DNA from 4 places in the Paenibacillus sp. FSL H8-0457 genome. Region 2 is predicted to be linked to each of the others. Evidence: a T-box and tRNA genes for the amino acid it is inferred to sense, from the RefSeq annotation. Region 2 holds a T-box; the other regions hold tRNA genes.
What was found. The T-box of region 2 lies ahead of leuS (leucine--tRNA ligase). A T-box ahead of a tRNA ligase gene usually reads a tRNA of that ligase, here a tRNA-Leu.

Region 1 (7,242 bases), 3.2 Mb from region 2:
GGCAAGCCTTATTATCTGCTCAATCAAACCCAAGTACCTGCCGTCATCGTAGAAACCGGCTTCCTCAGCAATATGGAGGACCGGAAATTGTTGACTAGCCGTAACGGCCAAATGATGATTGCCGAAGCCATTGCTGACGGGATTATCAGTTATTTAACAGCTCTTTAAATTGGAGCTGTTTTTTGTTGGGCGTCTAGACTACAGAATCCAACTCCCAGGCCTTTAAACCCATATTTATGTCATAAAAACTGACATCAATATGAAAAAAGCATCATTTTTTTCGAAATATTTACTAGATTTTTCCGGAAATTATGATAGTATATCTAACATAAATAAAGATAGATGAATCGAATGGGAATTGGGGGAGATCGTATGTTTGACTGGCTTGGGTATCGCCAAGGACTTCCGCTTTGGATTTCATGGCGTCTGAATCGTAATTTGAAGGAAGACATCGAGGACATATTCGAAGGCATTGCCGAGACGCGCAAGGAGCTGCTGTTCTCCTGGAGCCATGAATATTGGGGACATCTGGACCGATTGAAGGAGCAGCTGAACAAGGACAAGACCCATGGTTCAACAGTCGGCAGCGAGCATCCTCATCCCTTCTCTACAAGGGCCCCATTGAAGCAGGAGCAGCTCTTCTCCGCTTTGTACTCGCGCGCTGCCGATTTCACGGAATTATTCTTGCTGAACCCTTCGGGTGAGGTCACGTACTCTACATACGCTCCGCACGTTGGAACCAGCTACAGCAAGAGCAGTCCATTGGGCCACGCAATCATTCATCTCGCCGGCTCGGATACCGGCAAATTGCTCTTCGGGCCGTATGCGGATCCCGTCACGTTCACTATCGGTCCCCGCTCCTCTGCTTTTCACGACAAAATGACGCTGCTGTTCATGAATGCCATTTACGTCGACGATACGTTCGCCGGCATTCTGTGCGGCCGCGTTCCAAACGACGTGATCGGGGATTTGATTCAGCGGGAATCCGGCCACGTCTATCCCGATTCCGGCGACAACTATATATTCATGGCCAAGCCCGAGATGAATCGCCATATTGCTCCGGGCACGGCCCTTTCCAGAAGCCGGTTTGAAGACCGGACCTTCACACACGGGGAGAACCTGAAGGACGGCGTAACGACTGACTGGGGGACCGTGTCGGTTCAGGAACATACGGAGCTCGAGCTGATGTTCACCGACCCGGCAACGGGTCAGCTTCATCCAGGCGTAGCCAACACCATCGCGAACGGAAGCAATCTGTTCGTGGACTTCCCCGGATATTCCGATTACCGCCACATTCCGGTGATCGGCAAAGGTGTGACGTTCCGCCTGCCCCATTGTCCGGATGTTTGGGGGATGATGTGCGAAGGGGATCTCGAAGAGGTTTACCGTATTCGCGGCATTCGCTTCAGACATGCCAAGCTCCATGGCTTGTCTACCCTTATCTCGAGCCTCCTGACGGCTGGCATTGTTTTTATTACGGCTGTTTATTTATCTCCGGCATTTGCAGCCATGGCGGGAGGGTTAGCCTGCTTGGTCACCGGCCTTCTCACCTCTTCCCTGGTCGGCCATAAAGAAATTGGACGAATCGCGGATCGTCTACGCAGCCTCAACCGCTTCATCCGCATGAATGCCGAAGGCAGCGGAGATCTGACGCAGCGGCTGGACCCCCGCCAATTCGATCAGGATGAAACGCGCGAATTAGCCAAATGGATCAACAATATGATCGATTCGCTGGAAAGCATCATGATGCAGGTGAAGTTGACGGCAGGCGATGTTTCTTCCAGCCAACAGGTAATGAACGACACTACCGCCGTCACCGTTACTTCCGCACAGCGTGTCAGCAGCAACATTAGCGAGATGATCCGCAGCATGCGCAGCCAGCTGCAGGATATCGATGCCGTGAAGGACAGCGCGGAACGGATGCGGGAGACGCTCCGCCAGCTGGAACGGCAAGCAAATGAGCAGATTGATGTGGCCAAGAATGAAGTCGTCCGGATCGGAGACAAGATGTCTCATATTTCTGCGAAAGTCGAGGAAACCAATCAGACCATCCGCACGTTCATGGGAACCGTTCAGGAAGTTACAGGCGTGCTGCACGCGATCGAACAAATATCCTCCCAAACCCATTTGCTGGCCCTGAATGCTTCCATTGAAGCGGCACGGGTCGGAGAACACGGACAAGGTTTTGCCGTCGTTGCAACCGAAATCCGCAAGCTGTCCGAACTGACCAGACAGTCCACGGAAGAGGTCCACCGGATTATCGGCCATATCTATCAGGACGCCCAGCACGCCGTTCTATCGATGAAGGAAGGGACCCGGGTCGTGGAAGAAGGAAACCTGCTGGTTTCTGCGGCTTCCGAGCTGCTTGCCGCCGCAGCCGAAGACGATCTGCGCAAGCACCAGGCCGTAGATGAAGTGGTTCAGCTGATGGAGAAAATCGCTTCGGTCAGCAAGGAGAACCGAAAGATTTCCAAGGATGTGGAGAGCAAAGTGCAGGAGCTGTCGCAGGAAATCGAAAGCGTAAGGTACACCTCAGGCAATGTCGAAGCCATAGCGAAATCGATGCAGCAGCTGGTAGGTCAATTCAAACTCACCGATGCCCGCATCCGATAATATAGCGCAACATATAATCAGCCTTCCAAGCATGAAACTCGGAATCACCGGGACTCTTGCGCGGAAGGCCGTTCGTTTTATATTAAATACCCGGTCTCGGCTGATCTTAACGTTTGGACCCTCCACCGGTCTCGTCACTCGATTCCGGACCTGTTTCTGTGCTCCAGGAAGATCTAATACGAGCGCAGCGGATCAGGCCGCCAGCTTGAGTGCTCCCTGACGAGATCGCTGATCCCGACGAACTCCACCTTTTTTTGCAGTTCCGGGATCGTGCCTTTCAGCGCCTTTGCCGTCCGGATTCCATATACGCCAACATGGCCGATTGCAATGCAGGAAGTTCTTTCTTCCGCATGCTGCGCCGCGGTCTGCAGCTGCTTGCTCACATGCTGAACGGTATGAACGTCATCCAGAAAGATATCGTTGGAGATGGACGGCATTCCCTTCTTCGCTGCCAGTTTGCCGACCACGCTGTAGTAATTCGTTTTGCTGTCGACGAAAAACAGCCCTCTCTCCCTACAAACGTCGAGCACGATGGACATGACCCGTTCATCCCCGGTAACCTTGGAGCCCATGTGATTATTAATCCCAACGGCATAAGGAACCGAATCGATTGCCTCCTCCATGCGTTTACGAATTTCCTCATCGGTGAGCGAACTTAAGATAGCACCTGGTCCGAGCCAGGAAGACCGGCCCTGCTTAGGCTCCATGGGCATATGAATAATGACGTCATGCCCTTGCTGGTGCGCGGCCTCGGCATCTTTCTTGCTCGTCGGCAAAAACGGCATCACGGCCACCGTGATTTTGACAGGCAGATTGAGCATTTCCTCGGTCCCTTTCTGATCATTGCCAAAATCATCGATAATGACAGCCAGCTTATTCGGCTTCTTTTCCTGGACGGATCTGCTGTGATCGGATTCTTCGTGCACGTTTCGAGTATCATGGTTGAACGAATCAGGAGCATTAACCACCCCCGCCCCGTACCCGATCTGTGCTCCGTTCGAGATCCCCCATACCAAACACAGCAAGATAATCGATTTTCTATATCTTTTCCGCATTGTTACGCCCCTTTCCACTCATCATCATGATAGCCTTACCTAACCGTATTGTTTGAGAAAAGCTATTCAAATATGTAATTAGAGGCATAAATGTTAATCAGGAATCCTCCGCTTCCGCAATCACCTGCAGCGCATTTCCGACGGATTGCAGAACATTGCCGGCCACCGTAAGATCGTTGGCTCTCCTATTCGTTGCGTGCCGCGGAGGTCAGCGGTAATTTCGGCCTGTGCCGCATTGGCTATCGATTGCATCGCACAGTCCCAGAGAATTCCAAAACAAAAAAGCTCGTAAACTGCAAGAACAGTTTACGAGCTTTCTCATTAGATGCGGTCGAGAGGACTCGAACCTCCACGGGGGTAAGCCCACACGGACCTGAACCGTGCGCGTCTGCCAATTCCGCCACGACCGCATGTATGTTGTCCACCTTCGAGCCAAGCTCTTATCAGCGGCGACAAGGTATATAATATCACGCTAAATAAATCGAGTCAACACTTTTTTTGAGCTTGATTAAAAACCTTGTTTTCGGTTAAAATAAGAACATAAGTTCTCATTCAATATCCATTTTCTATATAAAGGCGGTGATGTTGATGGCCATACAGGCTGTTACAACGGAAGAACGGGCGTTGATCAAGAGTTACCTGCTGCTGATGTTCATTCATAAGGTGTTTGAACGGGATTGCCGGATCATTCAGGAGAGCGGGGTATTCAAAACCCCTCAATTGTACGTAGAGGTTGTGGGAAACGGCGCCAAACGTGCTGCCGTGCTTCTTCGAGAGGTGAAGCAGGAATTCACCAAGCGGGCGATCAAGGTATATGACATCGGGCAAAGCAAGGACGGGATTCAGGCACGATATGCTTGCCGGGGGTACATTGGGTCGATGAACATTCTATGGCCATCCTTCCGTGAGGAGATGATGGATCGCATGCGAGCGTATCTCGGACTGGTTCCGCCTCAGAGCGATTCCTCCGAGCAAGCCCATCCTCCTGCCGCTGCTTTCGCGCGCTAACATCGCCGTTCCTTAAACGAAAGAATAACCGCCTCCCCGGCTGTACAAGCGCTTCGGGAGAGACGGTTATTTTTTATCACAGATCAATGAAGGTTATGCTGCACGCGGGTCAGTCCCTGCGAGAGAGCATGTCCCGCGCTGGCGGCAGACGCCACGGCTACGGCCTCCATGATCTGAGCATCCGAGGCTCCCTTGGCACGGGCTTCCTCCATATGGTAGAAGGTACACAGCTCATTGTTGGCAAACAATCCGATCCCAAGCGCGATCAGCTGCTTCGTTCTCGCATCCAGCTCGCCATCCTGAAAGCAAACGCCGGTGAACTGATGATACGCTTCTGCCATGTCCGGCATGCTCTGCTTCAAATTCTGAATTTCATTCTTGTATGCCGAGACCTTGTCATTGGACATTTCCATAACCAAAAGCACCTCTTCCCGAAAAAATAGTTTTCGAGGTTAAGTTGTCCGACGAATTCGAGTTCTATGCTTATTCTTCGACCGGGCTGACTCTTGGCTCTTTTTTGAGCTGGTAGCTGTAGCGCCGATCCAGTTTAACGACCCGCCGGTTTCTGCGGCGGATGATAACCTGCTCCGGGTCCCAGGCTACGACGAACCCTATGATATCATTGGTCTCCAGCCCATCCCGCACAACCCGGACCAGTTCGCCGGAGATCCGCAGCTCATCGAGTCTTTCATCGCTGATCATCGCCATGCCTCCTTCATCACTTACTGTGCAAAAAAAGACCTAAATGAGATCATTTAGGTCCTTTGAATGCGTTGCGATATCGACAAACATCCCGATTAAGAGATGTTCTATATACCCATTAACGCTGAGCCGGCTCGATGCTGTCATTCTTCTCGTACCAATAATCCAGCACGGTGGAAGACATGACGCGCTTCTCGATATATTCGACCTGCTGAGGCGTAAACTGTTCCTTCCATTCGAAGGAAACCTCCTCGCACAATCCGGCAATCGTCAGCAGTTCTGACCAGGCAACATAGCGTTTGTACCAGAAGAACTGAGGATGTTCAATCATATAGGGATATAGATCATCAAACTCCGTATGTTTACAATCCAAAGCACGTTCAAAATGTACCTTCGCTTCATTCAGCTTCTCAATCAAAAACGGCTCGGTTACAGGTTGTTTCCCCATGTTGCTGCCTCCTCTCTCTTGCCTACCTCTTTATTATAAGCGAAAATCACGGAGGCGAAAAGATTTAGTTGAGATTTTAGGCGGAAATCCCATTATCATTTACTTCAAATTACCATTTTTTCTCTTCGTTTAGACTAGGGTAACAACCGTTCATGACCTAAGACCCAGCCCGTGACAATCGGTCCAAGACAAGCCTAAGGAGACCCTAAGTTTTAGCTGAACGAAATCTTCCCACCTTCAAGCGACGATATGGTGACAAGCGATTCCACGTGAACATGCTGTTCGCGCAGCGTTCTCGCCCCGGCTTGGAAACTCTTTTCGATCACGACGCCAAGCCCGATTAATTCCGCCCCGGCCCGATCAATGATTTTGATCAGCCCTCTCGCGGCGTCTCCGTTTGCAATAATGTCATCGATGAAGAGCACTTTATCGCCCTCGCCGATAAACTGGCGCGACACCATGATATCCGTGACAATGCCTTTGGTGAAAGACGGCACCCGCTCGCATAAGGCGTCTGGATCGGCGAGCAGCGTTTTTTTGCGCCGGGCGAATACCATGGGGACTCCCAATTCAAGCGCTGCGGCAAAGGCAACCGATATGCCGGAGGATTCCAGCGTAACGACCTTGGTCACGCCGCTCTCTTTAAATCTCGTCGCAAATTCCCGGCCCATGTCCATAATCAATGCCGGATCAACCTGATGCGTCAGCAGGGCATCCAGCTTCAGCACCTGATCCGACAACACGACGCCTTCTTTAACAATCCGCTCCTTTAACCAATCCATCCCAAAGACCTCCCATGATTCCTTTGTCGTAAAAGTAACATATTCCTCCCTGTACGGCAAGTACAAACGGATGCTCCGTCATTTAACTTGCTAGTTCCCGTCATAATTCCTGACATAGCTTTCCGCTTGCTTGGCGCTATGCGTCCAAATCCCCTCCAGTCGAAGGCCTTGGACAGGTAGAAGTCATGTCCCGGCTCAGCCAAGCATACCTTGTACTATGCAGAACGATTAACTTTCAAGGGGGACGCGAGGCTTGCGTAATTTTATGCGTGTTTTACAGATCGCCTTTACATATATCGGAACCGTCGTTGGCGCGGGCTTTGCTACCGGCCGGGAAATCCTTCAATTCTTTACCCAGTACGGCCACTGGGCTACACTGACCATTGTGCTTACGACGGGATTGTTCATTTGGCTCGGCACGAAAATCATGACGATATCCAGGCGGATCGGAGCCAAATCCTTTGAGGATTTGAACAAATTCCTGTTTGGCGAGAAAGCCGGCGTCTGGATCAGCCTCTTCATGTTTGTCATTCTGCTCGGGGTGAACAGCATCATGCTTGCCGGTGCCGGATCTGTGTTTGTGGAGCATCTGAATTTGAGTTATCAGACCGGATTGTTTGTCACGATGATCGGG
Region 2 (7,242 bases):
TTTTGTGATTGTGTGAACTACCTGCTGGAGGAGAAGGACATCCGCTCCGCTTTTGCAAGGACCTACAACGGTCTCAAGGAAGGCGGCACGTTCCTGTTTGACGTGCATCACCCCAATACGCTGCTGCGATACGACGAAGAGCAGCCATTTGTTCTGGATGAACGGGAAGTGTCCTATATATGGACATGCGACCTGGACGAACGCCGGATGGAGATTGAACACCATCTCTCCATTTTTGCACGGGATGACCAAGACCGAACGATCTACCGCCGCTTTGAAGAAACGCATGTCCAGCGGGGATACGACCCGGAATGGATGAAGGTTGAGCTGATTAAGGCCGGATTCCGGGACGTGAAATGCTATGCCGATTTTGAGTGGACGGAAGCGGGTCAGGATGCATCCAGGCTGTTCTACGTTGCCGTAAAATAAACGAATACCCTAAGGAGAAGGCACGCTTCTTCGTCTATTCAGGACGGAGGAGGTGCCTTTTTTGGTTATATAAGAGTGCCTATACTTTGAGTCCGGGATTTTTCAAAAATCGCTGCGGATGCGACGGCTCATCGCGGTCTGTTCTCAAGAGAAACACGTCGATAGACTCAGTTCTTGCGTCAACGGGCGATTCATTATATTCAAAGACATTTCTTTTCGGCTTTATTTGACTGTGGTTAAGGTTCATAGGAAGGGATATGGGTTTGCTTTCGGGACTGTGCTACGATGGGGGATAGATAGGATGGGCAGATATGAGAGCGCTATCTTTCGGGAGGCTTTTAACCATCCGGAACGCACTGAATGACATCATATGAGTTCAACGTTGGTCAAATGATGCATAAGCTAATAAATTTGGTCGAGAGAGGATGAATGATTATGAAACTGTCCGTATTTACGGTCGCCACCCCTGATTTACTGCCGGAGGAATTGGCCCAAGCGGCGGCAGATGCCGGTATCGAAGGGATCGAGTGGCGCTTCAAGGAGATTCCGGCGGAGGCTGCCGGAGAGAAGCCTTCCTTCTGGCGGCATAACCGCTGCTCCATCGATCCGAACGGCACGCAGGAAGATTGGCTCAGATTTAAGCAGGCAGCCGACAAGCATGGCCGGCGCAGTCTTGCGGTCGTTCCTTATCTGACCTGCGGCGACGTGGAAGCGACGGAGAAGGTCATGCAAGCGGCCAAGCTGATCGGAGCCTCTTTCATTCGTGTGGGGATTCCGGGATATAACCGAACGCGCAATTACAACGAACTGTACGACCAGGCGGTTCGTTACCTTCATGAGGTGCAGGATCTTGCTGCCGCTTACGGGGTTAAAGCCGTGGTGGAAACCCATCATCTTACGATCACTCCGAGCGCCGGACTGACGCACCGGCTCGTATCCCACTTCAATCCGCAGCATATCGGCGTGCTGTATGATCCGGGCAACATGGTCCATGAAGGTTACGAGAACTACCGGATGGGCTTGGAGCTTCTCGGTCCCTACGTGGCTCATGTCCATGTGAAAAACGGGGGTTATCGAAAAACGCCTTCCGAGGATGGAAGCTCGGCATCCTGGTCCGGAGAATGGGTCTCGCTTGACCAAGGGGCCGTCCCATGGAAGCAGGTCATTCAGGATTTGCAGTCGGTCGGCTATGAAGGTTACTACGGAATCGAGGATTTTAGCGGGACGTTTGAATCCAGGGAGATGCTGCTTCGTTTTGCCGAGCAGATGAACATGTGGGCAGACCATAAACAAAGCGTATAGGACACTTATGAAGGAGGCGATAGATATGGAACAGGTAAGAGTAGGGGTTATCGGACTGGGGATGGGTTTTTCGCATGCCAAATCGCTTGCCGCGGGGCGGATTGCGGGGGCGCGGCTTAGCGCCATATGCGACCTCAACCCGGCCAAGCAGGAAGAAGCGAGGGCTACGCTCCCTTCGGACGTGAAAATTTGGAGTGACACGGACGCTATGATCTCTTCGGGAGAGATCGATGCGGTGATTATTGCAACGCCCCATTATGCCCATCCTCAAGTGGCCATCGCGTGCCTGAACCAAGGACTCCACGTCCTGATTGAGAAGCCGGCGGGCGTGTATACGAAGCAGGTGCGGGAAATGAACCGCGCGGCCGAAGCAAGCGGCAAAGTGTTCTCGATCATGTACAATCAGCGCTGCAATCCGCTGTATAAAAAGCTTAGAGAGCTCATCGCGGCCGGCGAGCTCGGCGAGGTGCGGCGGATGAATTGGATCGTCACGAATTGGTACCGCTCACAGAGTTATTACGATTCAGGCGGGTGGCGCGCTACCTGGGCGGGAGAAGGCGGAGGCGTCCTGATTAACCAATCTCCGCACCAGCTGGATCTGTGGCAGTGGACAACCGGCATGATGCCGAAAAGAATCCGCGCATTTTGTTCGTTCGGCAAGTACCGGAACATTGAAGTGGAAGACGACGTGACGGCTTATGCGGAATACGAGAACGGCGCCACGGCCGTCTTCATTACGACAACGGGGGAAGCGCCGGGCACGAATCGGTATGAAGTGACGGGAGACCGCGGTAAAATCGTCATCGAGGACGGCAAGCTTACCTTCTGGCGTCTCCGGGTGCCTGAACCGGAGTTCAATCAGCAGTATACCGGGGGCTTCGGCGAACCGGAATGCTGGAAATGCGAGGTGCCGATTTCGGGGGACAATCCGCAGCATAACGGCATCATCCAGAACTTTGCGGACGCCATTTTGCACGGAACGCCATTGATTGCGCCGGGCGAAGAGGGAATCCACGGATTGACCCTGTCCAATGCCATGCATTTGTCCACCTGGACCGACAATTGGGTCGACCTGCCGTTGGACGAAGATCTGTATTACGAGATGCTGCAAGAACGGATAGCGAATTCGTCCACCCGGAAAACGGTCAAGGAGATCGGGCCGGTGGATATGAGCAAGACGTTTGGCGCTTATTAAATTACAATCGGGGAGGCTCTTGGTATGGACCGCAGCAATGGAATGCTCTATGCGCCGGTGGGCAAGGCCCAGCCGGTGTGCAAGCCCGGAGAATTTATTTTTGCAGCCATGTCGCTGGAGCATGGCCATATATACGGCATGTGCAACGGCTTGATTGAGGCCGGGGCGACGCTGAAGTGGGTGTATGACCCAGACCCCGCCAAGGTTGCTGCTTTTTGCAAGGCATACCCGGAGGCAGCCGTGGCTTCCTCCGAGGCCCAGGTGCTGGAAGATGCCGAAGTTCATCTGGTGGCGGCTGCCGCCATTCCTTCGGAGAGATGCGAGCTTGGCCTGAAGGTCATGTCGCACGGCAAGGATTATTTCACGGATAAAACGCCGTTCACCACGCTGGAGCAGGTGAACGCTGCACGCGCGAAAGCCGCGGAGACGGGCAAGAAATACATGGTCTATTACAGTGAACGGCTGCATGTGGAGAGTGCCGTCCATGCCGGGAAGCTGATTCAGGACGGGGCGATCGGGCGAGTGGTGCAAGTGATGGGAACCGGACCGCACCGTTTGAATGCGTCCTCCCGCCCGGACTGGTTTTTCCGTCATCAACAGTACGGGGGCATCCTGTGTGACATCGGCTCCCACCAGATCGAACAATTTTTGTTTTATGCGGGATGCCGCGATGCCAAGGTGCTCAGCAGCAAGGTGGGCAATTATGCGAATCCGGAATACCCCGAGCTGGAGGATTTCGGAGATGCAACGCTGGTGGGAGACAATGGAGCCACCAATTATTTCCGCGTCGATTGGCTGACGCCCGGAGGACTTGGCACTTGGGGCGACGGCAGAACCTTTATTCTGGGAACGGAAGGATACATCGAGCTTCGCAAATACATCGATATCGCAAGGCATCCGCAGGGGGATCATCTGTACTTGGTTAACGGTGAAGGAGAGTTTCATATGGAACTCCAGGGGAAAGTGGGCTATCCGTTTTTCGGGGAGCTTATCCTGGACTGCCTGGAACGCACGGAACATGCCATGTCCCAGGAGCATGCCTTCAAGGCCGGAGAATTGTGCGTGATTGCCCAAAATGAAGCCGTGCGCATTCCCTAAAATCATTTATAATAGAGAAAACCCCGTTACGTTGAGGGTTGGGGGTTAGACGACTCCAAAATCGCTAAAGGGGCGATTCTCTAAATGACCTCATCTGTCGATATGATGCCAGGCTTTGACCGCATGCAGCTTCAAGCGCCGTTCGATCTGACCTATTACAATGAACAGCCGCTGTCGGGAGGGCAGTTTCACTCGCATGCTTTTTATGAAATTTATTATTTCCATGAGGGACGCTGCACGTATTTGATCGGCGATTCCGTGTTCACCCTGAAACCGGGGGATCTGCTCCTGATGAACGGGCTTACGCTGCACTGTCCGAACGTTGAACCCGATTCCAGATATGTCAGGAGCATTCTGCATTTTGATCCGGCCTGGATCTGCAGGGGGCTTTCGGAGACGGCCAAATCGATATTGCTGGACCCCTTCGAAACGCTGCGGAATCATCGCATGACGCTGACGGGGGAGAACCGGGAAGAATTCGAAGGGATGCTGGCCGATATACACCGCTTGTCGTCCTCCACGGCCGGCTTTCGCCAAGAGCGGATGACCCTTCGAATCCAGGAGATGATGTACGTCATCGCCGACTGGTGCCAGGCCGCCGTGCAGGATCACGACTCGATCTCGGAGAAGGAGCGGCATGTCCAGCATGTCGTGTCGTTTGTCGAGGAAAATTATATGCTGGATCTGACGCTGGAGGGAATCGCCCGCGACATGCATATCACGAAACACTATTTATCCTCCTTATTCAAGGAAGTAACCGGAACGACGGTGTTCAAATATGTGTATCACCGGCGGATCAACCAGGCAAAAATCATGCTCAGGCTCCACCCCCATCTGAGCATAACGGAGATCAGCCAGGCGTCCGGTTTCAAGCATTTGGCCCATTTCAGCCGGATGTTCAAGGCCATGGTCGGGACCACGCCGGAACATTACCGCAAAAGCGGAGAAGAGCTTTCGTTGACTTGATCGCGCTTTTTGGGTATAATAGCCACATTAAAACGGTAATATGAACGCGATGATGAGGATCAATCGTTCCAATTTCGATCATGCAGAGAGCCGGTGTCTGGTGAAAACCGGTTGACGATAGGGATGAACTCGCCTCGGAGCAATGGTGTTAACCCGGCCGTCGGAGGGCTGTATTCCGGCAGAATCGGCCGATGAAGCATCGTCGTCTTATCCGCGATAAGGATGCAAAGGGAGCGAAAGGCAAAGCATGCCTTTGGCTAACTAGGGTGGTACCACGGGAATCAAACCTCTCGTCCCTAGCGATCAACGCTATGGATGATGAGGTTTTTTTGTTTTTTTGGGCAATGGCGCAGGCCTTGCCTCTCGACTGTGAAGGAGGAGCAATGAAGTATGACGGACAATCAACCAACCGGCCACGGCTACCAGCCGCAGGCCATCGAACCGAAGTGGCAGCAATACTGGGATGAGAACAAAACCTTTAAAACGGAAGAAACCTCGTCCAAACCGAAATTTTACGCGCTGGATATGTTTCCGTACCCATCGGGCGCAGGCCTGCACGTAGGTCACCCGGAGGGGTACACGGCAACGGACATCGTGTCCCGCTACAAGCGGATGCGCGGATACAACGTGCTTCACCCGATGGGATGGGACGCCTTCGGCCTGCCGGCAGAGCAGTATGCGATGGACACGGGCAAACATCCGCGGGAGTTCACCGTGCAGAATATCGATACGTTCCGCCGCCAGATCAAATCCCTCGGGTTCTCGTATGACTGGGACCGCGAGATCAGCACCACCGATCCGGAATATTACAAATGGACGCAGTGGATCTTTATCCAGCTCTATAAACGCGGCTTGGCCTATGTGGCCGAGGTTCCGGTGAACTGGTGCGAAGCGCTCGGCACCGTGCTGGCGAACGAAGAGGTCATCGACGGCAAGAGCGAACGCGGAGGCCATCCGGTCGTACGCAAGCCGATGCGCCAATGGATCCTGCGCATTACCGAATATGCGGATCGCCTGCTGGAGGATCTGGACGAGCTGGACTGGAGCGAAAGCCTGAAGGATATGCAGCGCAACTGGATCGGCAAATCCACGGGCGCCGAGGTCCGTTTTGACATCGAAGGGTATGATGGTCATCTGGAGGTGTTCACCACTCGTCCGGATACGCTGTTCGGGGCAAGCTACTGCGTCCTGGCACCGGAGCATGACCTCGTGGACAAAATTGCGACAGCCGATCAGCGTGAAGCGGTGAAGGCTTATCAGGATCAGGCAGCACGTAAAAGCGACCTGGAGCGGACGGATCTGGCCAAGGATAAAACCGGCGTATTCACGGGCGCGTATGCCGTCAATCCGGTAAACGGCGCCAAGGTACCGATCTGGATCGCGGATTACGTGCTTGCCGGCTACGGCACCGGTGCCATTATGGCGGTTCCGGGACATGACAGCCGGGACTGGGAGTTTGCGAAGCAATTCGGTCTTCCGATCATTGAAGTCGTTCAAGGCGGAAACGTCGAGGAGGAAGCATATACCGGCACCGGCGCGCACGTGAATTCCGGCTTCCTGAACGGGCTGGATAATGAAGCGGCTATTCAGGCGATGAATGAATGGCTGGAGAAAGAGGGCAAGGGCAAGAAGAAGGTAACCTACCGTCTGCGCGACTGGCTGTTCAGCCGTCAACGCTATTGGGGCGAGCCGATTCCGATTCTGCATCTGGAAGACGGAACGATGAAGACCGTGCCGGAAGATCAGCTTCCATTGCTTCTGCCGGATGTGGACCAGATTAAACCGTCCGGAACCGGCGAATCGCCGCTGGCCAACGTTACGGAGTGGGTGGAGACGGTTGATCCCGAAACGGGCATGAAAGCCCGCCGCGAAACCAATACGATGCCGCAATGGGCCGGCAGCTGCTGGTACTACCTGCGTTACATCGATCCGGATAACCATGACGAACTGTGCTCCAAGGAGAAACAGAAGGAATGGCTGCCGGTTGACCTGTACATCGGCGGCGTGGAGCATGCTGTGCTGCACTTGCTGTATGCGCGCTTCTGGCACAAAGTATTGTATGACCTGGGCGTCGTCGATACGAAGGAGCCTTTCCAGAAGCTGGTCAATCAGGGCATGATCTTGGGGAACAACAATGAGAAAATGAGTAAATCCCGCGGCAATGTCATCAATCCGGACGATATCGTGAACGAGTATGGCGCTGACACGCTGCGCGTATACGAAATGTTCATGGGGCCGCTGGAAGCGACGAA
Region 3 (7,242 bases), 3.3 Mb from region 2:
CCCTGGTATCCCTCTTCGGTTTTTTCGGAATTGCAGCCGGTATTTGGGCAGGCTCCCGAAGAATATTCAAAGAGCTCCCTTAAAAACCATGCGAGGCTCGTCGTTCTGCCTGATTCTTGATGAACATTTAGGCATAAGCTCAAAAAAAGCAGGCCGGTAATTTTCCGGTCTGCTTTGTTATGATTAGTTATGGGTCTTCGTCTCGTTTATAACGTACAATTTCCCAGGCTTAACGCCATCGTTTTTGAAATGTTGAACGACTCCGTCAGTGGCGGCTCTTTGGTCATGGCCTCGGGTGGTCGTATCCGGCATATCCTGAATGCTCCAGGTCTTGCCTCCGTCCTCGGTTTTGGCTTGACCGCTGAATCCCGTTTCGGGCGAGATAAAATGGAGAAAGCCGGCATTCGGCGTGCTTCCTATCCGGTTCCATGTTTCTCCGCCATCCGTCGTACGGTACAGATCGTTATTCTCCATCACGGTCCAGGCCTGCTTTCCGTTCAGCGCAAAGATTTGGCGTACTGTGCCCTTCGGCTGAGCTTGAACCTCCCATTCCGTGCCTCCGTCATCACTAAAAGCAATCCAGCCTTCTCCGCCGATCCAGCCTGAGTTATGATTAACGAGCCGGACTGCCGTCACATCCGATAAATCCACATCGGGTTCGGCCGCTGGATCTTCTTGCGTGTCTGCTGCGGAACCGTTTCCTGCGCTGCCATCCGTATGGCCTGAGGTTTCATCCGTGCCGGAAGGCGGCGCTGCCTGAGGAATATCTCCCTTGGGGGAATTCGCCGATGCTTCAGTCGGCAAAGGCCCGGCCCCATTCCCTTTATCCGATGACTGGCATCCGACAGCTACGCTGACTGCGATCAACATCATCAGCATAAAGCCCATCCTGTTTCGAGGTTTTATCATGCGATCACACCCCTTATGTTCTAAAATACCAACCGTAACGGCTATTTACGCTATTCGTCCCATTCCATCACCCTCATACGGAACGGTACCTCCTATTCAGTATAACGCGATTTCCACATGAAGAGGAACGAAAAAAGCTGTTTTCCAAGTGAATTCCACTTGAAAAACAGCTTTGCTTCATAGATGCGGTCGAGAGGACTCGAACCTCCACGGGGGTAAGCCCACACGGACCTGAACCGTGCGCGTCTGCCAATTCCGCCACGACCGCATATTATGTAAGTCGTGATCGTGTTGATCACCGTAATTAAGAGTATATTACGCCCCAAGCTAAAAAGCAAGCATTTATTCAAAAAAAATGTCGAAACCATCATTTCATCATGGTTTCGACTAATCAGGCCAGTCTCAGATCGTCCATTGATCATGTATGATGCCGGACAATACCCAACGATCCTCATACCGCTCAAACACTAGCCGCAGGCTTTCCCAGTCCATGCCCGCATAATTAGGATCAACTCCATCATAATAATACTCCACGATGCCGGCCTCTCTGTACTGGCTGCTGGCATTGTTCACCGTATTTCCTTCGCTCTTCGATTGGTTGTATCCGATCCACGGCGCCTTCGCAAAGTCCAGCGAATATATGAATTTCTTGTAATAGTCATCAAAAGTCATCGAAATCGGTTCTCCGCTGCCGTCAAACTCACCCCATCGGTAGACGGCGTCGTTGTTCAATCCCTGCCGCACCTGCTGCTTGCTGAGCGTTACGTCCTTCCGCCGGTCGACATGAGCATACGGTGAGAAGGTGATTCCGTCTGGATGAGCAAGCTCGGCCAGCTTCTCAAACTCCTTGTTTTTCAAGAACGCGATCGCTTCATCACTGATTTTGGATAGGGCGGCTTCTGCCTCTTTCGGCGTGAGCAGCGGATAAATCATAGCTTCTTTTGCCTTGTTATCCCAGGCAACCTTGCCTCCAAGCCCTTCAGCCGAGAAACGGAGCGGGATGTAAACCCGTCCCTCCCTGAGAAGAGGCGGAGCATCCAAGGTCACGACCTTGCCGTCTTTCATGGCACGGGTATGCCCAACGGTATAACTCGTTGTATGTTTGCCATTGCTCACGACCGCCGTCCGATCGGCTTGATTCCAACGCACTTCGGCACCCATTGCTGCCGAAATGCCGCGGAATGGCACCATCACCCTCCCTTGATGAATAAAAGCTGGCGAATCCAGCAGCAATTTGCCGCCATTCACCCTAACTTCAATAGGTTGGTCTGAAGATGTGCCCGAAGCCCAAACTTCTTCTCCTCCGAACTGGAAAACGGCGATCCCAATCGCTGCCGCCATGAAACCGGCCAGCAGCTTTTTCACTGCTTGACGTTTCTTCATCACGAACTCTCCCTCCTTCAGCTCAGTTCACTATTCCTTTCTCCATTTCATTATAAAACATCTATTACCCATAGACCCATCCCTAAAGCAATTGCTGCCGGTTACTCCGTACAGGCCACTGGATATGCCCTCCCCTCACGCTCCAGGTCCGCTATGGCTAACCCCCCATTATATTCACTCAACATCCCCTTTACGTCGAGAATCAGGAAAGAGGAATTGGGGCGCTGAGGAAGAATTGTCTAAGCATGAGATTACATTTCTTACGGGGGGAATTGATTTGAAACGATATGCGCTGCCGTTGTTTATCCTGATCATGAGTCTGCTTTACATTTTCTTCATTCCTTCCGAGCCCTTGCTAATCAAACTGCTGTTCAAGCTCATCCCCATGTGGCTCATCATCCTGTTTGCATATCGGCAATTCCCGCCCCGTGCCACGAAAGTTCACTATCTTCTGTTATCGGGACTGTTCTTCTGCATGATCGGTGACGGTACGCTGATCTGGTTTGTCGTCGGCCTTACCTTTTTTCTGATCGGTCACCTGTTCTATACGGCCGGCTTTCTGGGACAATGGCGATATTCGCTTCCCCGCCTCCTCAGCATTGTTCCGATTGCGGCCTATTCGGTCTGGATGGGCATTCAATTGGTGACCTCTCTCAACTCAAACGGGGAGCAGGCTTTGATATTTCCCGTCATCGCTTATATTGCGGTCATCTCGACCATGCTCTGGACCTCCGTCATGACCGGAAACCGGTTAGCCATGCTTGGAAGTCTGCTCTTTGTCATCTCGGACTCGATCCTGTCCTGGAACATGTTTGTTTCCGATATCCTTTATTCGAACGTATGGATCATGACCACGTATTATGCAGCCCAGTTTCTGATAGCCAGAAGCATCTCGGCTTTTAACTGGACGAAAGCGCGGAACAGGGGCGACTCGTCACTCAATGCTTCCGCCATCCATTAGAAAACCAAAAAAAGCCGAGTCCGGGTTCCCCCGGGCTCAGCTTTTACAGGACATTTCACCGCTTCATGTTCCATGATATGTCGGTCCATAACTCCCCTATCAAGCAACGAAGCAACGCCGAGTCCTTAATCACGCCAGTTCATGCGAACCTGCTTAATCCCCTCTACCTGCCACAACTGCTCGAACAATCCGTTAATTCCCTTGCTGTTGAACGAGTATACCCGGAATTCCATTGTGACCTTGGTCGAATCGTCTTCCGTCGTGTCATTGTTCACGATCATGCCTTCCACCGTCATATTGGCCTTTTGCAGCAATTCCGTAATTGTGCTCACATGTACCGGACGGTCACCCGCCTCGATGATAATCTTTAAGCTGCCGGACTTTTTGATAAAGAGAAACCTCGATTCCAATTTATTCAGCACCAGCGTGCTGACCAGAACGATCGCTGTCGTGATGATCGCAGGCCAGTAAAAACCGGAGCCCACGCTTAAACCGATAGCCGCTGCCACCCATAAAGTGGCGGCCGTGGTCAGACCTGAAATGATATGATTGGAACGACGCAATATGGCTCCGGCACCAAGAAAACCGATACCGCTTACAACTTGTGCTGCCAGCCGGGCAGGATCAAACCTCGCATTGGGATGATTGATCAGTGCAGAATCAAACCCGTAGATGGAAGTCAGCATAATCAGCGTCGATCCGACGGCTACCAAGAGATGGGTTTTTAACCCGGCCTGCTTATTCCGGCGTTCCCGCTCCCAACCGATCAAACCACCGAGCAATGCAGCGAACAGCAGCCGCATCAGCATGGTCTCCGTATCCAGTTGAAACACATCCATTCCTAATCTCCACCCATCTTCATCTTGTAAGGCGGCTCTTCGTTATGCCATATGTTCATCCTGCCAGCGCCATAACTCTTTGCTGGAGGTGGATATGCCGATTACACCGCTCTTTAGAGCCGTATCAAAATCCTCCAAATCGATCATGAGCCCCCCTGCAATGACAGGCACGTCCACCTCTGCGCGAATACGTTCCATAATCCGCTGGCACACCATGCCCGGGAGCACTTCAATGGCATCGGGATTGGAGGCCTTAATCATCTTGATCCCGTTGTCCAGGGAGACGGAGTCAAATACGAACAGACGCTGAACCGTTAACAAGCCCAGCTTCTTTGCTTCCACAATCGCCGTGTTTTTTGTCGTGACAATCCCGTCGATGCCAACCTTCTCAGCCAAGTACTTAACTCCCGTCTTATCTTTGCCGATCCCTTCAATCAGATCAAAATGCACAAACGAAAGCTTGCCTGCCTCGCGAATCTCCTCGACGATCGATTCAATGATAAAAATATCGGTCTTGAGAATAAATACGATGTTCGATTCGGTCGCTAACACGGCAGGAAGTTCATCCGCATTCATTAATGAAGTAATAATGGGTTTACGCTTCAAGCAATACGAAATTCGTTGTGCACCTTCAACACTGGTTTTCATGTCTTCACCTCGTTGCCGCCGCAACCTCTCCAATTCTCCCGTTGCCCCGGCATATTTTTGTAGATACTCGTCATTGTGCTTCGTTTGCCTGCTGCAAGGCAGTACCGCTGAGATAAATATCGTGAACCGAATTCAGCACATAGGTGGGCTTCACGCTGCTGTCCATCAGATCCTCCTTGGTCGACACCCCGGTCAGCACCAAAGCCGTGCTCATTCCCGCCTGATTGCCCATCTTGATATCCGTCTCCAGCCGATCCCCCGACATCAGGCAATCTTCGGCCTTCACTCCCAAAATATCAAGAGCCGTCAATGCCGTCAAGACGGAGGGTTTGCCCATGACCGTCGTAATGGTAATGCCGGCAGTGCCTTCGATGGCACCAATCATGCCGCCGCAATCCGGAACATCACCGCCAGGCATCGGACATGTTCGATCCGGGTGGGTAGCAATAACCTCAGCGCCCCCCTTGATCGCCTGATATGCAAAATCCAGATGACGGTAGTGAAAATCCCGATCCCACGATACGACCACGACGTCGGTTTCCTCCGGGGATGAGGCGAATCGTATCCCATTGTCCAGGAGCTCATCCTTCAATATATCCTCGCCAATGACGTACACTTTTGCGTCCGGATGATGCTTCTGAAGATAATGAATCGTAACAAGCGCGGGATTCAGAATATGATTCAATTCAACCTGAATGCCAAGCTTCGCTAATTTCTTTAAATAATTCTCCCTAGAGTCTATCGTTTTGTTGGTCAAAAACAACAGCCTCTTATCCAGTCCCTGCAAGTAATGAATGGTCTCCACGGCACCGTCGATGGCCTCGGCCCCAAGATAAATCGTTCCGTCCAAATCAAAAATATACCCTGCAAAATGATCCATACTTCGTTCTCCTCTGCATGTTCAATCTGTAATTTCGCCTGCAAACGTCATGGGACAGGTCTGGTCAAATATCTCTGTTATATCTCCAGCCCCTGTCCGTAAGGTATACATATGACAGCGCCATGTCCTTTAGTCCCTGGACCGGCGGTTCCTTGCGGATACAAAAAAATGAGAAGCGCTTTGCATGGAAGAAACCTTCATTCATGACAAATGAAAGATTCTCGTTATGCAAAGGGCTTCTCATCATCTCTGCCCGCTCTATAACTTTATATGGTTATACTACATCCACATTTTACATTTGACAAGATCATCATGATGATAAACCTTATCGGTTCATCGCCGACACGGCCGATGGATGCCCGGCTTCTTCTTCGGAGACCGTTTCATTGACGTGTTCCCGATCCGTCGGAGCTGCAGCCAGCTCCATTCTGCTGCCTTCCGCCACTCCCCATGCCGCTTGCAATTGGTCCTGCAGCAGTTCCCATTGCCTGTCGACTTCCTCATGATCCCACTCTAAGTATTCTCCCATCAAGCTCATGACGGAAGCAATGACTCGCTCGGTTTTGGGCCGGTCGAATAACATCCAGCCTGTTCTTCTTAACAGAAAATCCACGGCACTCATCGTCATTTCGCATTCGATGGAATACTCGATTTCGGCACGCAGCAATCTAAATCCGACAGCTTCTGTTTTGTCGGAAGCAGCCTTGATCCGTTTAAACAGTTCAAGGGTATCGGTACCATACCTGGTCATAAGGCTCCTCACGTCATCGTGCCTGATGCCGAGGGATTCGCCCTGTTTAATAAGCTTCTCCTGAGCTTCCGCATAGGTGAGTCCGTTCAGGTCTCCTCCGCTTATCGGAACCCGATCCGTCGTACAGGGAGGATAGATGGTGCCATCGGCGTCCTGAAGCTGTCTGGCAGCAAGGTTAACGACCTTTTCGGCCATTCTCCGGAATCCGGTCAGCTTTCCGCCCGCAATCGTGATCAACCCGGAATCGGATATAAACAACTCATCTTTTCGCGATATTTCCGAAGGACCTTTTCCTTCCTCGCGAACGAGCGGCCGCAGTCCCGCCCATCCGGATTCGATATCGCTTGGCTTCAGCCCTGCTTCCGGAAACGCATGATTGACCGCATCGATGAGATAGCGCCGGTCTTCCTCGGTAATGCCGGGCGTCTCAATCGACCCTTTATAGACTGTATCAGTCGTTCCGATATACGTCTTGCCCTCCCGCGGAATGGCAAAAATCATACGGCCGCCCGGCACATCAAAATAAGCGGCCTGTCGTACGGGAAGCTTGGCATGATCCACCACCAGGTGAACGCCCTTTGTTAAGAGCAGCTGCTTGCCCTTGAGCGAATGATCCTTCAGCCTGACCTGATCCACCCATGGACCGGCGGCGTTTATGATTTTTTTGGCGTATATCGCATAGGTCTCCCCGCTCAATTGGTCTTCTACCTGTGCACCCGCTACTTTTCCTCCTCGATAAATGAACTCACGAACCTTGGCGTAATTCGCGATGTGCGCTCCCTTAGCCCTTGCAGACTTTACCACTTCGACCGTCAAACGAGCATCATCGGTGCGGTATTCGTAATAATAACCGGAACCTTTCAATCCCTCC
Region 4 (7,242 bases), 3.2 Mb from region 2:
GAACCCAATTCGGCATCGTCAACCAGATTTTCAGTTTGCTGATATGCCTAGGCATCATTCTCATTGCGGTAAGCGGTTTGTACTTGTGGTGGAAACGAAAACCGGATCACGGACTGGGGGCTCCGAAAGCGCCCGAGGCAGGCGCCAAGAGCATGAGGCTGTTCCTGCTGCTGTTTATCGCTTTGGGGATTCTGTTCCCGCTTGTGGGCTTGTCCCTCATCATCGTGTGGATCATCGATTCTGTCATCGTGCGAAAGATACCGGCGATCAAGGCTTTCCTGAACGCCTGATTCGCTTAGGACTCAATCAAAAATAAGGGGTGGCGGTTTCATGATCGTAAAAGGCCGTATTATTATAACCGTACTGCTATCGGTTCTGCTGCTGAGCGCTTGTTCGGCCAGTCCCGAGGCAGCCGACCGGTATGAAAAAGAAATCCCGTTGATGGCCGAGGTGAACATCCCGGATGTATTATCCGTCCAACAGCCGGAGACCATCGAGATTATCCTTACCCAAGACGGCAAAAGAGTGCCCGGTGCGGATTTTGTCCACTACGAGCTGTGGAGCCATGACGGTTCCCTGCGGGATCCCATGACGGATGCGGTCGAGGTGGGCGATGGCGTGTATACGGTCACCAAAACCTTCGAAAAAGAGGGGCTGTATTTCATCAAGCTGCACAGCGGCAACAACGGCTCCATCATCATTCCCCAGAAACCGTTCGCCGTCGGCAAACTGTCCGCGGCCGAGCTTGCCTACCTGGAGGCGGGAACTCCGACATTCCAAGAAGGCACGGCAGAGCATCATCATTAAAACAAGCGGAATCAGGGTAGAAACCGGCGCCGAATGTCCGGCGTCGGCACCATGCATTCACTGGATTGCCCGAACCACCGGTAACGGTTCTTCGCCACCCAGCGGTACACCAGGTTCCGTAAGAAAGGGGGAATCAGGATCAGGACATACGACAGCGGCCAAGGAAAACGAAGACGCCGCGCAATCCGAAGAGCTCCCGTCGATCTGGTGTAATACCTCCCCTGTTCAATCAGCACCATCGTCTCCGGCGAATCTCCATCGAGCCCTCCCTGCCTCAACAGCTCCTGACCGATCTCGGATTGCAGCGAAGCGAACCGGAAAGCACCCGCGGGATCTCGCTTGATAATGAATTGGGTCAGCCCCTGGCACAAATGGCACACGCCATCAATCAGCACAATTGCATATTCCTCATGATTTTCGGTTGCACGATCCTTCATATTTTCTTCGCTCCCTTCACGCCATAAAAAAAGAAAAAACGCAGGAGCCCTCTCCTACGCTTGATCAAGTACGCTTATTGGTTTATTACTCAGCAGCTTTGTTCAGCCACTCGCCGTCTCTCATCTGCTGGTCGAATTCGTTCGAAAATTTCTCCATGCATTTGCATATGAAATCCTTACGACAAACCGGGCAAGGTACTTTCCCAAGTCGGCTAAGCGCAGTCAGTTTCCATTCCGGGAAGCGGTTATAGAATACGCGAATATCCGTTCCGTCAGCCGTGTGGATAATGAATTCGTAAAGCCCTTCCTTTTCATTGCTTCCAGCTGTGGTCACATTTGCAATCTGCGGTCTGTATGGCATGTTCATCACCCGTTTATTTTATTTAAATTCCTTATGACTGGTTTGTACTTTCTGGTACTTAGTCATATTAAAGAATTTTAGGGGTGATGTCAACCGAAGAACACATCCAGGATCGAGCCCAGCTGCCCCCTCTTTTTACCTTCCAATATATCCGGGTTGAAGACTTCCACATATCCGCAGTTCGTGCAGGAAACAAATAGGAAATGATTGTGCTGAATATCAAACATTTTGCTCAAGCCTGCCCCCGACATCGAGACCTCTTTCGTCTGGCAGTGGTTCCCTCCGCATTTGCTGCATACAAACCGTTCTTCGATCATTTGTTCTATTCGCATTCCAAGCGCCCCTTTCAATGCATAGCTTTAACTGAAGTACGGTGTATCATGTAAAAAGTTTCATATTGAGCGTCTTAAGCCGACAAAAAAAGGATGACCCCCATTTTAGAGAGCCATCCGAATCCTCTATCGTCAGCTTACGCTTAACTCCACGTCAATGTTGCCCCGGGTTGCTTTGGAATACGGGCAAAACGCGTGCGCTTTCTTCGCGAGATCCTCCGCCTGGCTTCGTTCGATGCCCGGCATTTCGATCTTCAGCTTCACTGCCAGCTTAAAGCCGTCAGCGCCTTCGTCTTTTCCGATCGACACCTGGGAATGGATCACGACATCTTTCAGCTCGACGCCCTCCTTGCGGGCGATGTTGGCCAAGGCGCTTTCATAGCAGGCGCCATAACCGGCCGCGAACAGCTGCTCCGGATTGGTTCCGGCTCCGCCCGGACCTCCGAGCTCTTTCGGCATGCTTAATTTGTGATTGAGAACGCCATCGGTAGATTCAACGGAGCCTTCCCGCCCTCCGACGACTTTAACATCTGCTGTGTATAATGGTTTCATGCTCGTTCATCTCCTTCATGCCCTATTATGGTCTCTACATGTACTCTTTAAACTTTCAGGACAATTTGAAACGATAAATAAGGCATTTCACCATAGTTGAGCATTATCCCGGCACGCAAAGAACATAACAAAAAAAGCCGCTTATCAAAGGGAATTCCACTTGATAAACAGCTTCTTTATGAAGTATGCGGTAGAGAGGACTCGAACCTCCACGGGTATACACCCACTACCCCCTCAAGATAGCGTGTCTGCCATTCCACCACTACCGCATGTATAAGGGATGTTCTGCAGCGAACATTCCCTATTATACTGCCCCCTTGCTCAAAAGTAAAGCGCCAAAATCTGGGCCTTAGGTCGGGCTTTTGCATCAGCTAGCTCTTGTCGCTGCGCTTGTCCTTCCGATAGGCTGAAAACTCGATGTATTCGCGGATAAATTCCTTCTCATGCTCTGCCAGACCGGACATTAAGGCAGGATCCAAAGATTCCGGATCTACTTCATATTCCCCGCGGGCTTCCTTGACACGGCTGGTCGGACTGCCTCTTCCTATAATCAGCCAATCCAGGCTGACGGAAAAAAATGCTGCAATCTCAATCAATTTATTCGTGCTCGGCGTTGTTTTTCCCCTCTTCCAGTCACCAAAATTTCCTGTGCTGATCCCGAGGGTTTCACAAAACGCCTTCTTGGTCATACCCCGGCTTTCTATGAGATGTTCGATTCGTTGGTAAATAGACTGCATCAAACAACCGCCTTCCTATTTCTCTTTAAAAGAAAAATATCTTATGTACGTATTTTTGTCTTGCATAATGACTTAATTACGTGTATAATCAAGATATATTGCCTAAATTATACCATAGTACTCATGGATCGTCGTATCTTTTACTCATGAGTCTATTCCGTACGAGGAGCGAGTAAATTGCCCTACGATACCATGACCACATCCTGGAATAATGCGGTGCACTCCTTGAATAAGGGGCTGATGGTCATTACCCCGGATGGCATCATAGACAAAATCAACGATCCGCTCATTGCCATGGCCGAAAAATACGGTGTCCCGCCTGACTTTAGGTGGCATGGAGCATCTTTTTTCGATATGACTTCCCGGCACTTGTGTTCTGTATTCGATCCATTTTCCCATGAGATGGATTTGCCATCCGTAAAGGAAGTGATACTGGGCAAGCTGCCTGATTATTCTTTTGAATATGCCGTGGAATGGAATGACCGGCAGAACTGGGTTCTGTGCGAGGTGCTGCCCTTGATGATGAACAAGGACAGCCGTGTTCACGGAGCCATGATATCGTTCACGGATATTACGAAGTTCAAGCACAAGGAACTGCTGCTGGAACAAGCGCTGGCGCACAGCTTCCCTCTTCCAGGACATATCCCGATCTGTGCCGTATGCAAATATGTTCGCCAAGCGGATGAATGGGAGCCTGTGGAGAGCTATTTGGAGAGCCGCCTCCCCATTGAGTTTACCCATGATATTTGTCCGGATTGCATTCGCAGACTATACCCGAAATATTCTTCCATTCTCGATGATCCGGAATTGCCCGATTAACGTCCCGTCTGCATTCAACACAGAATAAGCAGCTTCGATATCCCGATGATCAATGGATTCGAAGCTGCTTATTTGTACTTGAGACATTCTTTGGTTGATTACGCGTTCACAAAACGAAGCAGGGGGCTTATAAGGGTCGGCAATACCGAAACATGCCCCTCACCCTCAATTTCGTTGAAGGTCGTCTCCAGCACCTCTTCATGCCCTCTGAGAAGGGCATAGAGTTCCCTCGCGTCCTTTACCATGGACGGTTTCTCCTCGGCCCCCACGTACAGGCGGAGTGACTTGCGCTCCCCGCTCTGTCGTAAGCGGTTCTTTCCCTCTTCCCATCGCTGGTACAGCGCGTAATTCTTCCACCACACCGAGGGACATGCCGCAATATACCGCGAAAAGGCATCCGGTCTGGTGAATAAGGTATACAAGGTGAAAAATCCACCGAGCGAGTGTCCGAACAGCGCCTGCTTCGATCGGTTCACTGCATACCGCCGCTCCACGGCCGGCTTCAGCTGCTGCTCGATGAAGGTAAGGAACGCCTCCACGCCGCCCGTCTCCGGCCAATCCATGCCGTTTGGCCGGACAGGCAGTTCAGCGGGATCGGCATATTCCGTAAAGTTATAGAAGCGCTCGCTGCTCACGATAGGGTTGTCGCTGTCAAAGCCGATGCCGACGATGAGCGCCGAGGGAATGCCCCGCGGCGTACGGGATTGCAGGCGGATGGCTTCGGCCAGCGTGCCGAAGGTGGCATTGGCATCCAGCGAATATAACACGGGATAACCTCCCTCAGGAGGCGGTCCCATCGGCTCGGCGATGAAAATGCGGTATTCGCGGCCCGTCTCGTCGGACTGCATGGACCAGGTCAGCGTTCCCGGTACGGAAAACAAAGGGGCCTTTACTTGGTTATCTTGGTTATTATGCGATTCGTGCTTTTCCTGATAATCCGGATCCTCATGTTGAGCTCGCCCCTTCGCCGATGCTTGCTCCTCTGCTTCCCCGACGAACAGCCACCGCAGCGCATCCGGAAATCTTCTGGACATAAAGATAGGATCATGGGTTCCGTCAGGATCTACCGCCAGCTGCAGCCTCTCACGGCTCACCCCTTGCTCAAGCCAGAACCGATGGGCCTCCACGTTGTTCACAAACATATTTTTCTGCGCATTTTGTTTATACGCCCCTTCAAGCTGCCCGACGGACATATACACCCGCTGCTCAGCCGGCCATTTTTCCTGCTGGCGGATGTAGTCCATCACCCCCTCGTACCATAACGAAGCCGACAGCATGCCGATCCGTCCGAAGGTATCGGGACGCCAATATCCCGCGAACATCGAGATCAAACCGCCAAAGGAACCTCCGATGATGGCCGTATGATCAGGCTCTGGAAGCGTTCGGTACCGATGGTCTATGTATGCTTTGATGACATCCGCTACCTCATCGACATAAGCTCTCCCCTCCCCGCCGAAAGGAGGGTTGCTCTCCAGCAAAGGCTCAGCCGGCCAAGGCGTATACTCACGATTCCGGTTCGTTGACGAGATTCCGACCAGGATGACCTCTTCCAGCCGGCCTGCCGCAAACAAATGATTCAAATAGTTCAAGCAGTCCGTGAACATATCTCCTTCATCTTGAACATAGGCAACAGGATAGGAACGGTCAGACTCCAGATAGGAAGGAGGCAGATACAGTATAAGCTCTCTGCCCTCAACTGCCAGCTGCTTGTAACGATTCATGTGATCCTCCCGAAAGCTGCTTTTATTTTCTCATGCGAATTAATAAATAGATAAAATACGGAACCCCGATCACGGATACCACAATGCCTGCAGCAAGCTCGGCCGGAGCGAATATCGTTCTGCCGATAAAGTCGCCTATGACAACAATCGCCATGCCCGCTATGCCGCTGATCGGGATGATATGCCTGTGCCGCAGTCCGACAAGCTGCCTGGCCATATGCGGAGCAATCAGGCCGACAAACCCGATGCTGCCGGATACGGCTACGCTGGCGCTCACCAGGCCGATGCTGCACAGAAGCAATATATTTTTCTCGCGCTCGACGGATACCCCTACGCTCTTCACGCTTTCCTCGCTCAGCTGGAACAAGTCGAGCACTTGAGAGCGAAGCCAGATGACAGGCGGCAAAATAACGAGCCACGGCAGCATGGTCACCACAAACTTCCAGTTGGCGCTATGAAGGCTGCCGGCGAGCCAGGCAACCGCCATCTCATAATCTTTCGGGTTCATTTTTAGCGAAACATACATGGTAACGGCTCCAAAGCCGGATGCGATCGCAATGCCCACAAGTATGAGCCGCTGTGGATCCAGCTTTCCGTTTTCTCTCGCAAACATGTATATGGCCGTGGTCGCTGCCAAACCGCCCGCGATGCCGAACATGGGCATCATCATCACCCCGAGCCAGCCGGTCATCGTGATCTGCCCTTGCAGCAGGAACATAAACAATACGACCGCCATGCCGGCGCCTGCATTGATGCCGAGGATGCCCGGATCCGCAAGCCCGTTGCGGGTTACCCCTTGGATGACGGCACCGGCCATCCCCAACGCAAAACCGACAAGGGCGCCAAGCACGATTCGGGGGAGCCTGAATTCAAACACGACAAGATCAAAGTCCGAATTGGGCTTCATCCGAAAGAGCGTCTGGAATACTTCCTTGATGGACATGTCAAACGTTCCGTTGGTCAGACTGAAATAAACGGCTGCCAATACGACCGCTATCCCGCCTGCCAGCACCATCGGGAACCGATAAGATGTGTTATGCACGCTGAGCCCCTCCCCTCGTCTTGATCAGATAGAGGAAGAACGGCACGCCGATCAGCGAAGTGATGACACCGACCGGCGTCTCGAAAGGGCTGTTCACGAACCGGGCGAGTATGTCGCACAGCGCCAGGAACATGCCGCCAAGCACGCCCGACACCGGTACGATCCATCGGTAATCGGAGCCCGATAAGTACCGTGCAATATGAGGGACAATCAAGCCTACAAAGGCAACCTTCCCTGCCAGCGCCACCGATACGCCCGTCAAGATCACGACCGCCAGCATCGCAAGGCCTTTCACCAGCCATGTTTTGACGCCAAGCCCCTTGGCCGTCTCGTCCCCGAGGGAGAGCAGCGTGATCGATTTGGACAAAACCACGGCGAGGCACAAACCGACGATCGCAAACGGAATGCTCAGCTTGATCAGCTCGGGATCCATG

Region 1: it has a tRNA-Leu gene. The T-box ahead of leuS (leucine--tRNA ligase) is inferred to sense a tRNA for this amino acid. The anticodon was not compared.
Region 3: it has a tRNA-Leu gene. The T-box ahead of leuS (leucine--tRNA ligase) is inferred to sense a tRNA for this amino acid. The anticodon was not compared.
Region 4: it has a tRNA-Leu gene. The T-box ahead of leuS (leucine--tRNA ligase) is inferred to sense a tRNA for this amino acid. The anticodon was not compared.

Annotation. Positions count from the first base shown of each region.
Region 1 is NZ_CP150293.1:5,168,667-5,175,908, forward strand. Features, by position in the region: gene MHI43_RS23085 (N-acetylmuramoyl-L-alanine amidase) at 1-168, shown strand, start outside; gene MHI43_RS23090 (methyl-accepting chemotaxis protein) at 373-2,613, shown strand; gene MHI43_RS23095 (divergent polysaccharide deacetylase family protein) at 2,787-3,668, opposite strand; tRNA gene MHI43_RS23100 (tRNA-Leu) at 3,995-4,078, opposite strand; gene MHI43_RS23105 (hypothetical protein) at 4,257-4,676, shown strand; gene MHI43_RS23110 (carboxymuconolactone decarboxylase family protein) at 4,760-5,089, opposite strand; gene MHI43_RS23115 (hypothetical protein) at 5,160-5,378, opposite strand; gene MHI43_RS23120 (hypothetical protein) at 5,497-5,826, opposite strand; gene MHI43_RS23125 (xanthine phosphoribosyltransferase) at 6,039-6,608, opposite strand; gene MHI43_RS23130 (membrane protein) at 6,862-7,242, shown strand, end outside.
Region 2 is NZ_CP150293.1:1,999,095-2,006,336, forward strand. Features, by position in the region: gene MHI43_RS08630 (class I SAM-dependent methyltransferase) at 1-429, shown strand, start outside; gene MHI43_RS08635 (sugar phosphate isomerase/epimerase) at 865-1,731, shown strand; gene MHI43_RS08640 (Gfo/Idh/MocA family oxidoreductase) at 1,757-2,926, shown strand; gene MHI43_RS08645 (Gfo/Idh/MocA family oxidoreductase) at 2,951-4,024, shown strand; gene MHI43_RS08650 (AraC family transcriptional regulator) at 4,109-4,990, shown strand; T-box leader at 5,031-5,291, shown strand; gene leuS (leucine--tRNA ligase) at 5,381-7,242, shown strand, end outside.
Region 3 is NZ_CP150293.1:5,264,399-5,271,640, forward strand. Features, by position in the region: gene MHI43_RS23535 (hypothetical protein) at 1-83, shown strand, start outside; gene MHI43_RS23540 (hypothetical protein) at 184-909, opposite strand; tRNA gene MHI43_RS23545 (tRNA-Leu) at 1,094-1,177, opposite strand; gene MHI43_RS23550 (copper amine oxidase N-terminal domain-containing protein) at 1,312-2,292, opposite strand; gene MHI43_RS23555 (lysoplasmalogenase) at 2,570-3,253, shown strand; gene MHI43_RS23560 (MgtC/SapB family protein) at 3,379-4,092, opposite strand; gene MHI43_RS23565 (glycerol-3-phosphate responsive antiterminator) at 4,135-4,740, opposite strand; gene MHI43_RS23570 (HAD-IIA family hydrolase) at 4,811-5,620, opposite strand; gene MHI43_RS23575 (glycerol-3-phosphate dehydrogenase/oxidase) at 5,946-7,242, opposite strand, start outside.
Region 4 is NZ_CP150293.1:5,922,741-5,929,982, forward strand. Features, by position in the region: gene MHI43_RS26460 (PepSY domain-containing protein) at 1-290, shown strand, start outside; gene MHI43_RS26465 (FixH family protein) at 331-807, shown strand; gene MHI43_RS26470 (thiol-disulfide oxidoreductase DCC family protein) at 819-1,244, opposite strand; gene MHI43_RS26475 (hypothetical protein) at 1,330-1,605, opposite strand; gene MHI43_RS26480 (zinc ribbon domain-containing protein) at 1,695-1,937, opposite strand; gene MHI43_RS26485 (organic hydroperoxide resistance protein) at 2,070-2,489, opposite strand; tRNA gene MHI43_RS26490 (tRNA-Leu) at 2,676-2,758, opposite strand; gene MHI43_RS26495 (helix-turn-helix transcriptional regulator) at 2,861-3,226, opposite strand; gene MHI43_RS26500 (hypothetical protein) at 3,419-4,045, shown strand; gene MHI43_RS26505 (alpha/beta hydrolase-fold protein) at 4,144-5,766, opposite strand; gene MHI43_RS26510 (iron ABC transporter permease) at 5,789-6,781, opposite strand; gene MHI43_RS26515 (iron ABC transporter permease) at 6,801-7,242, opposite strand, start outside.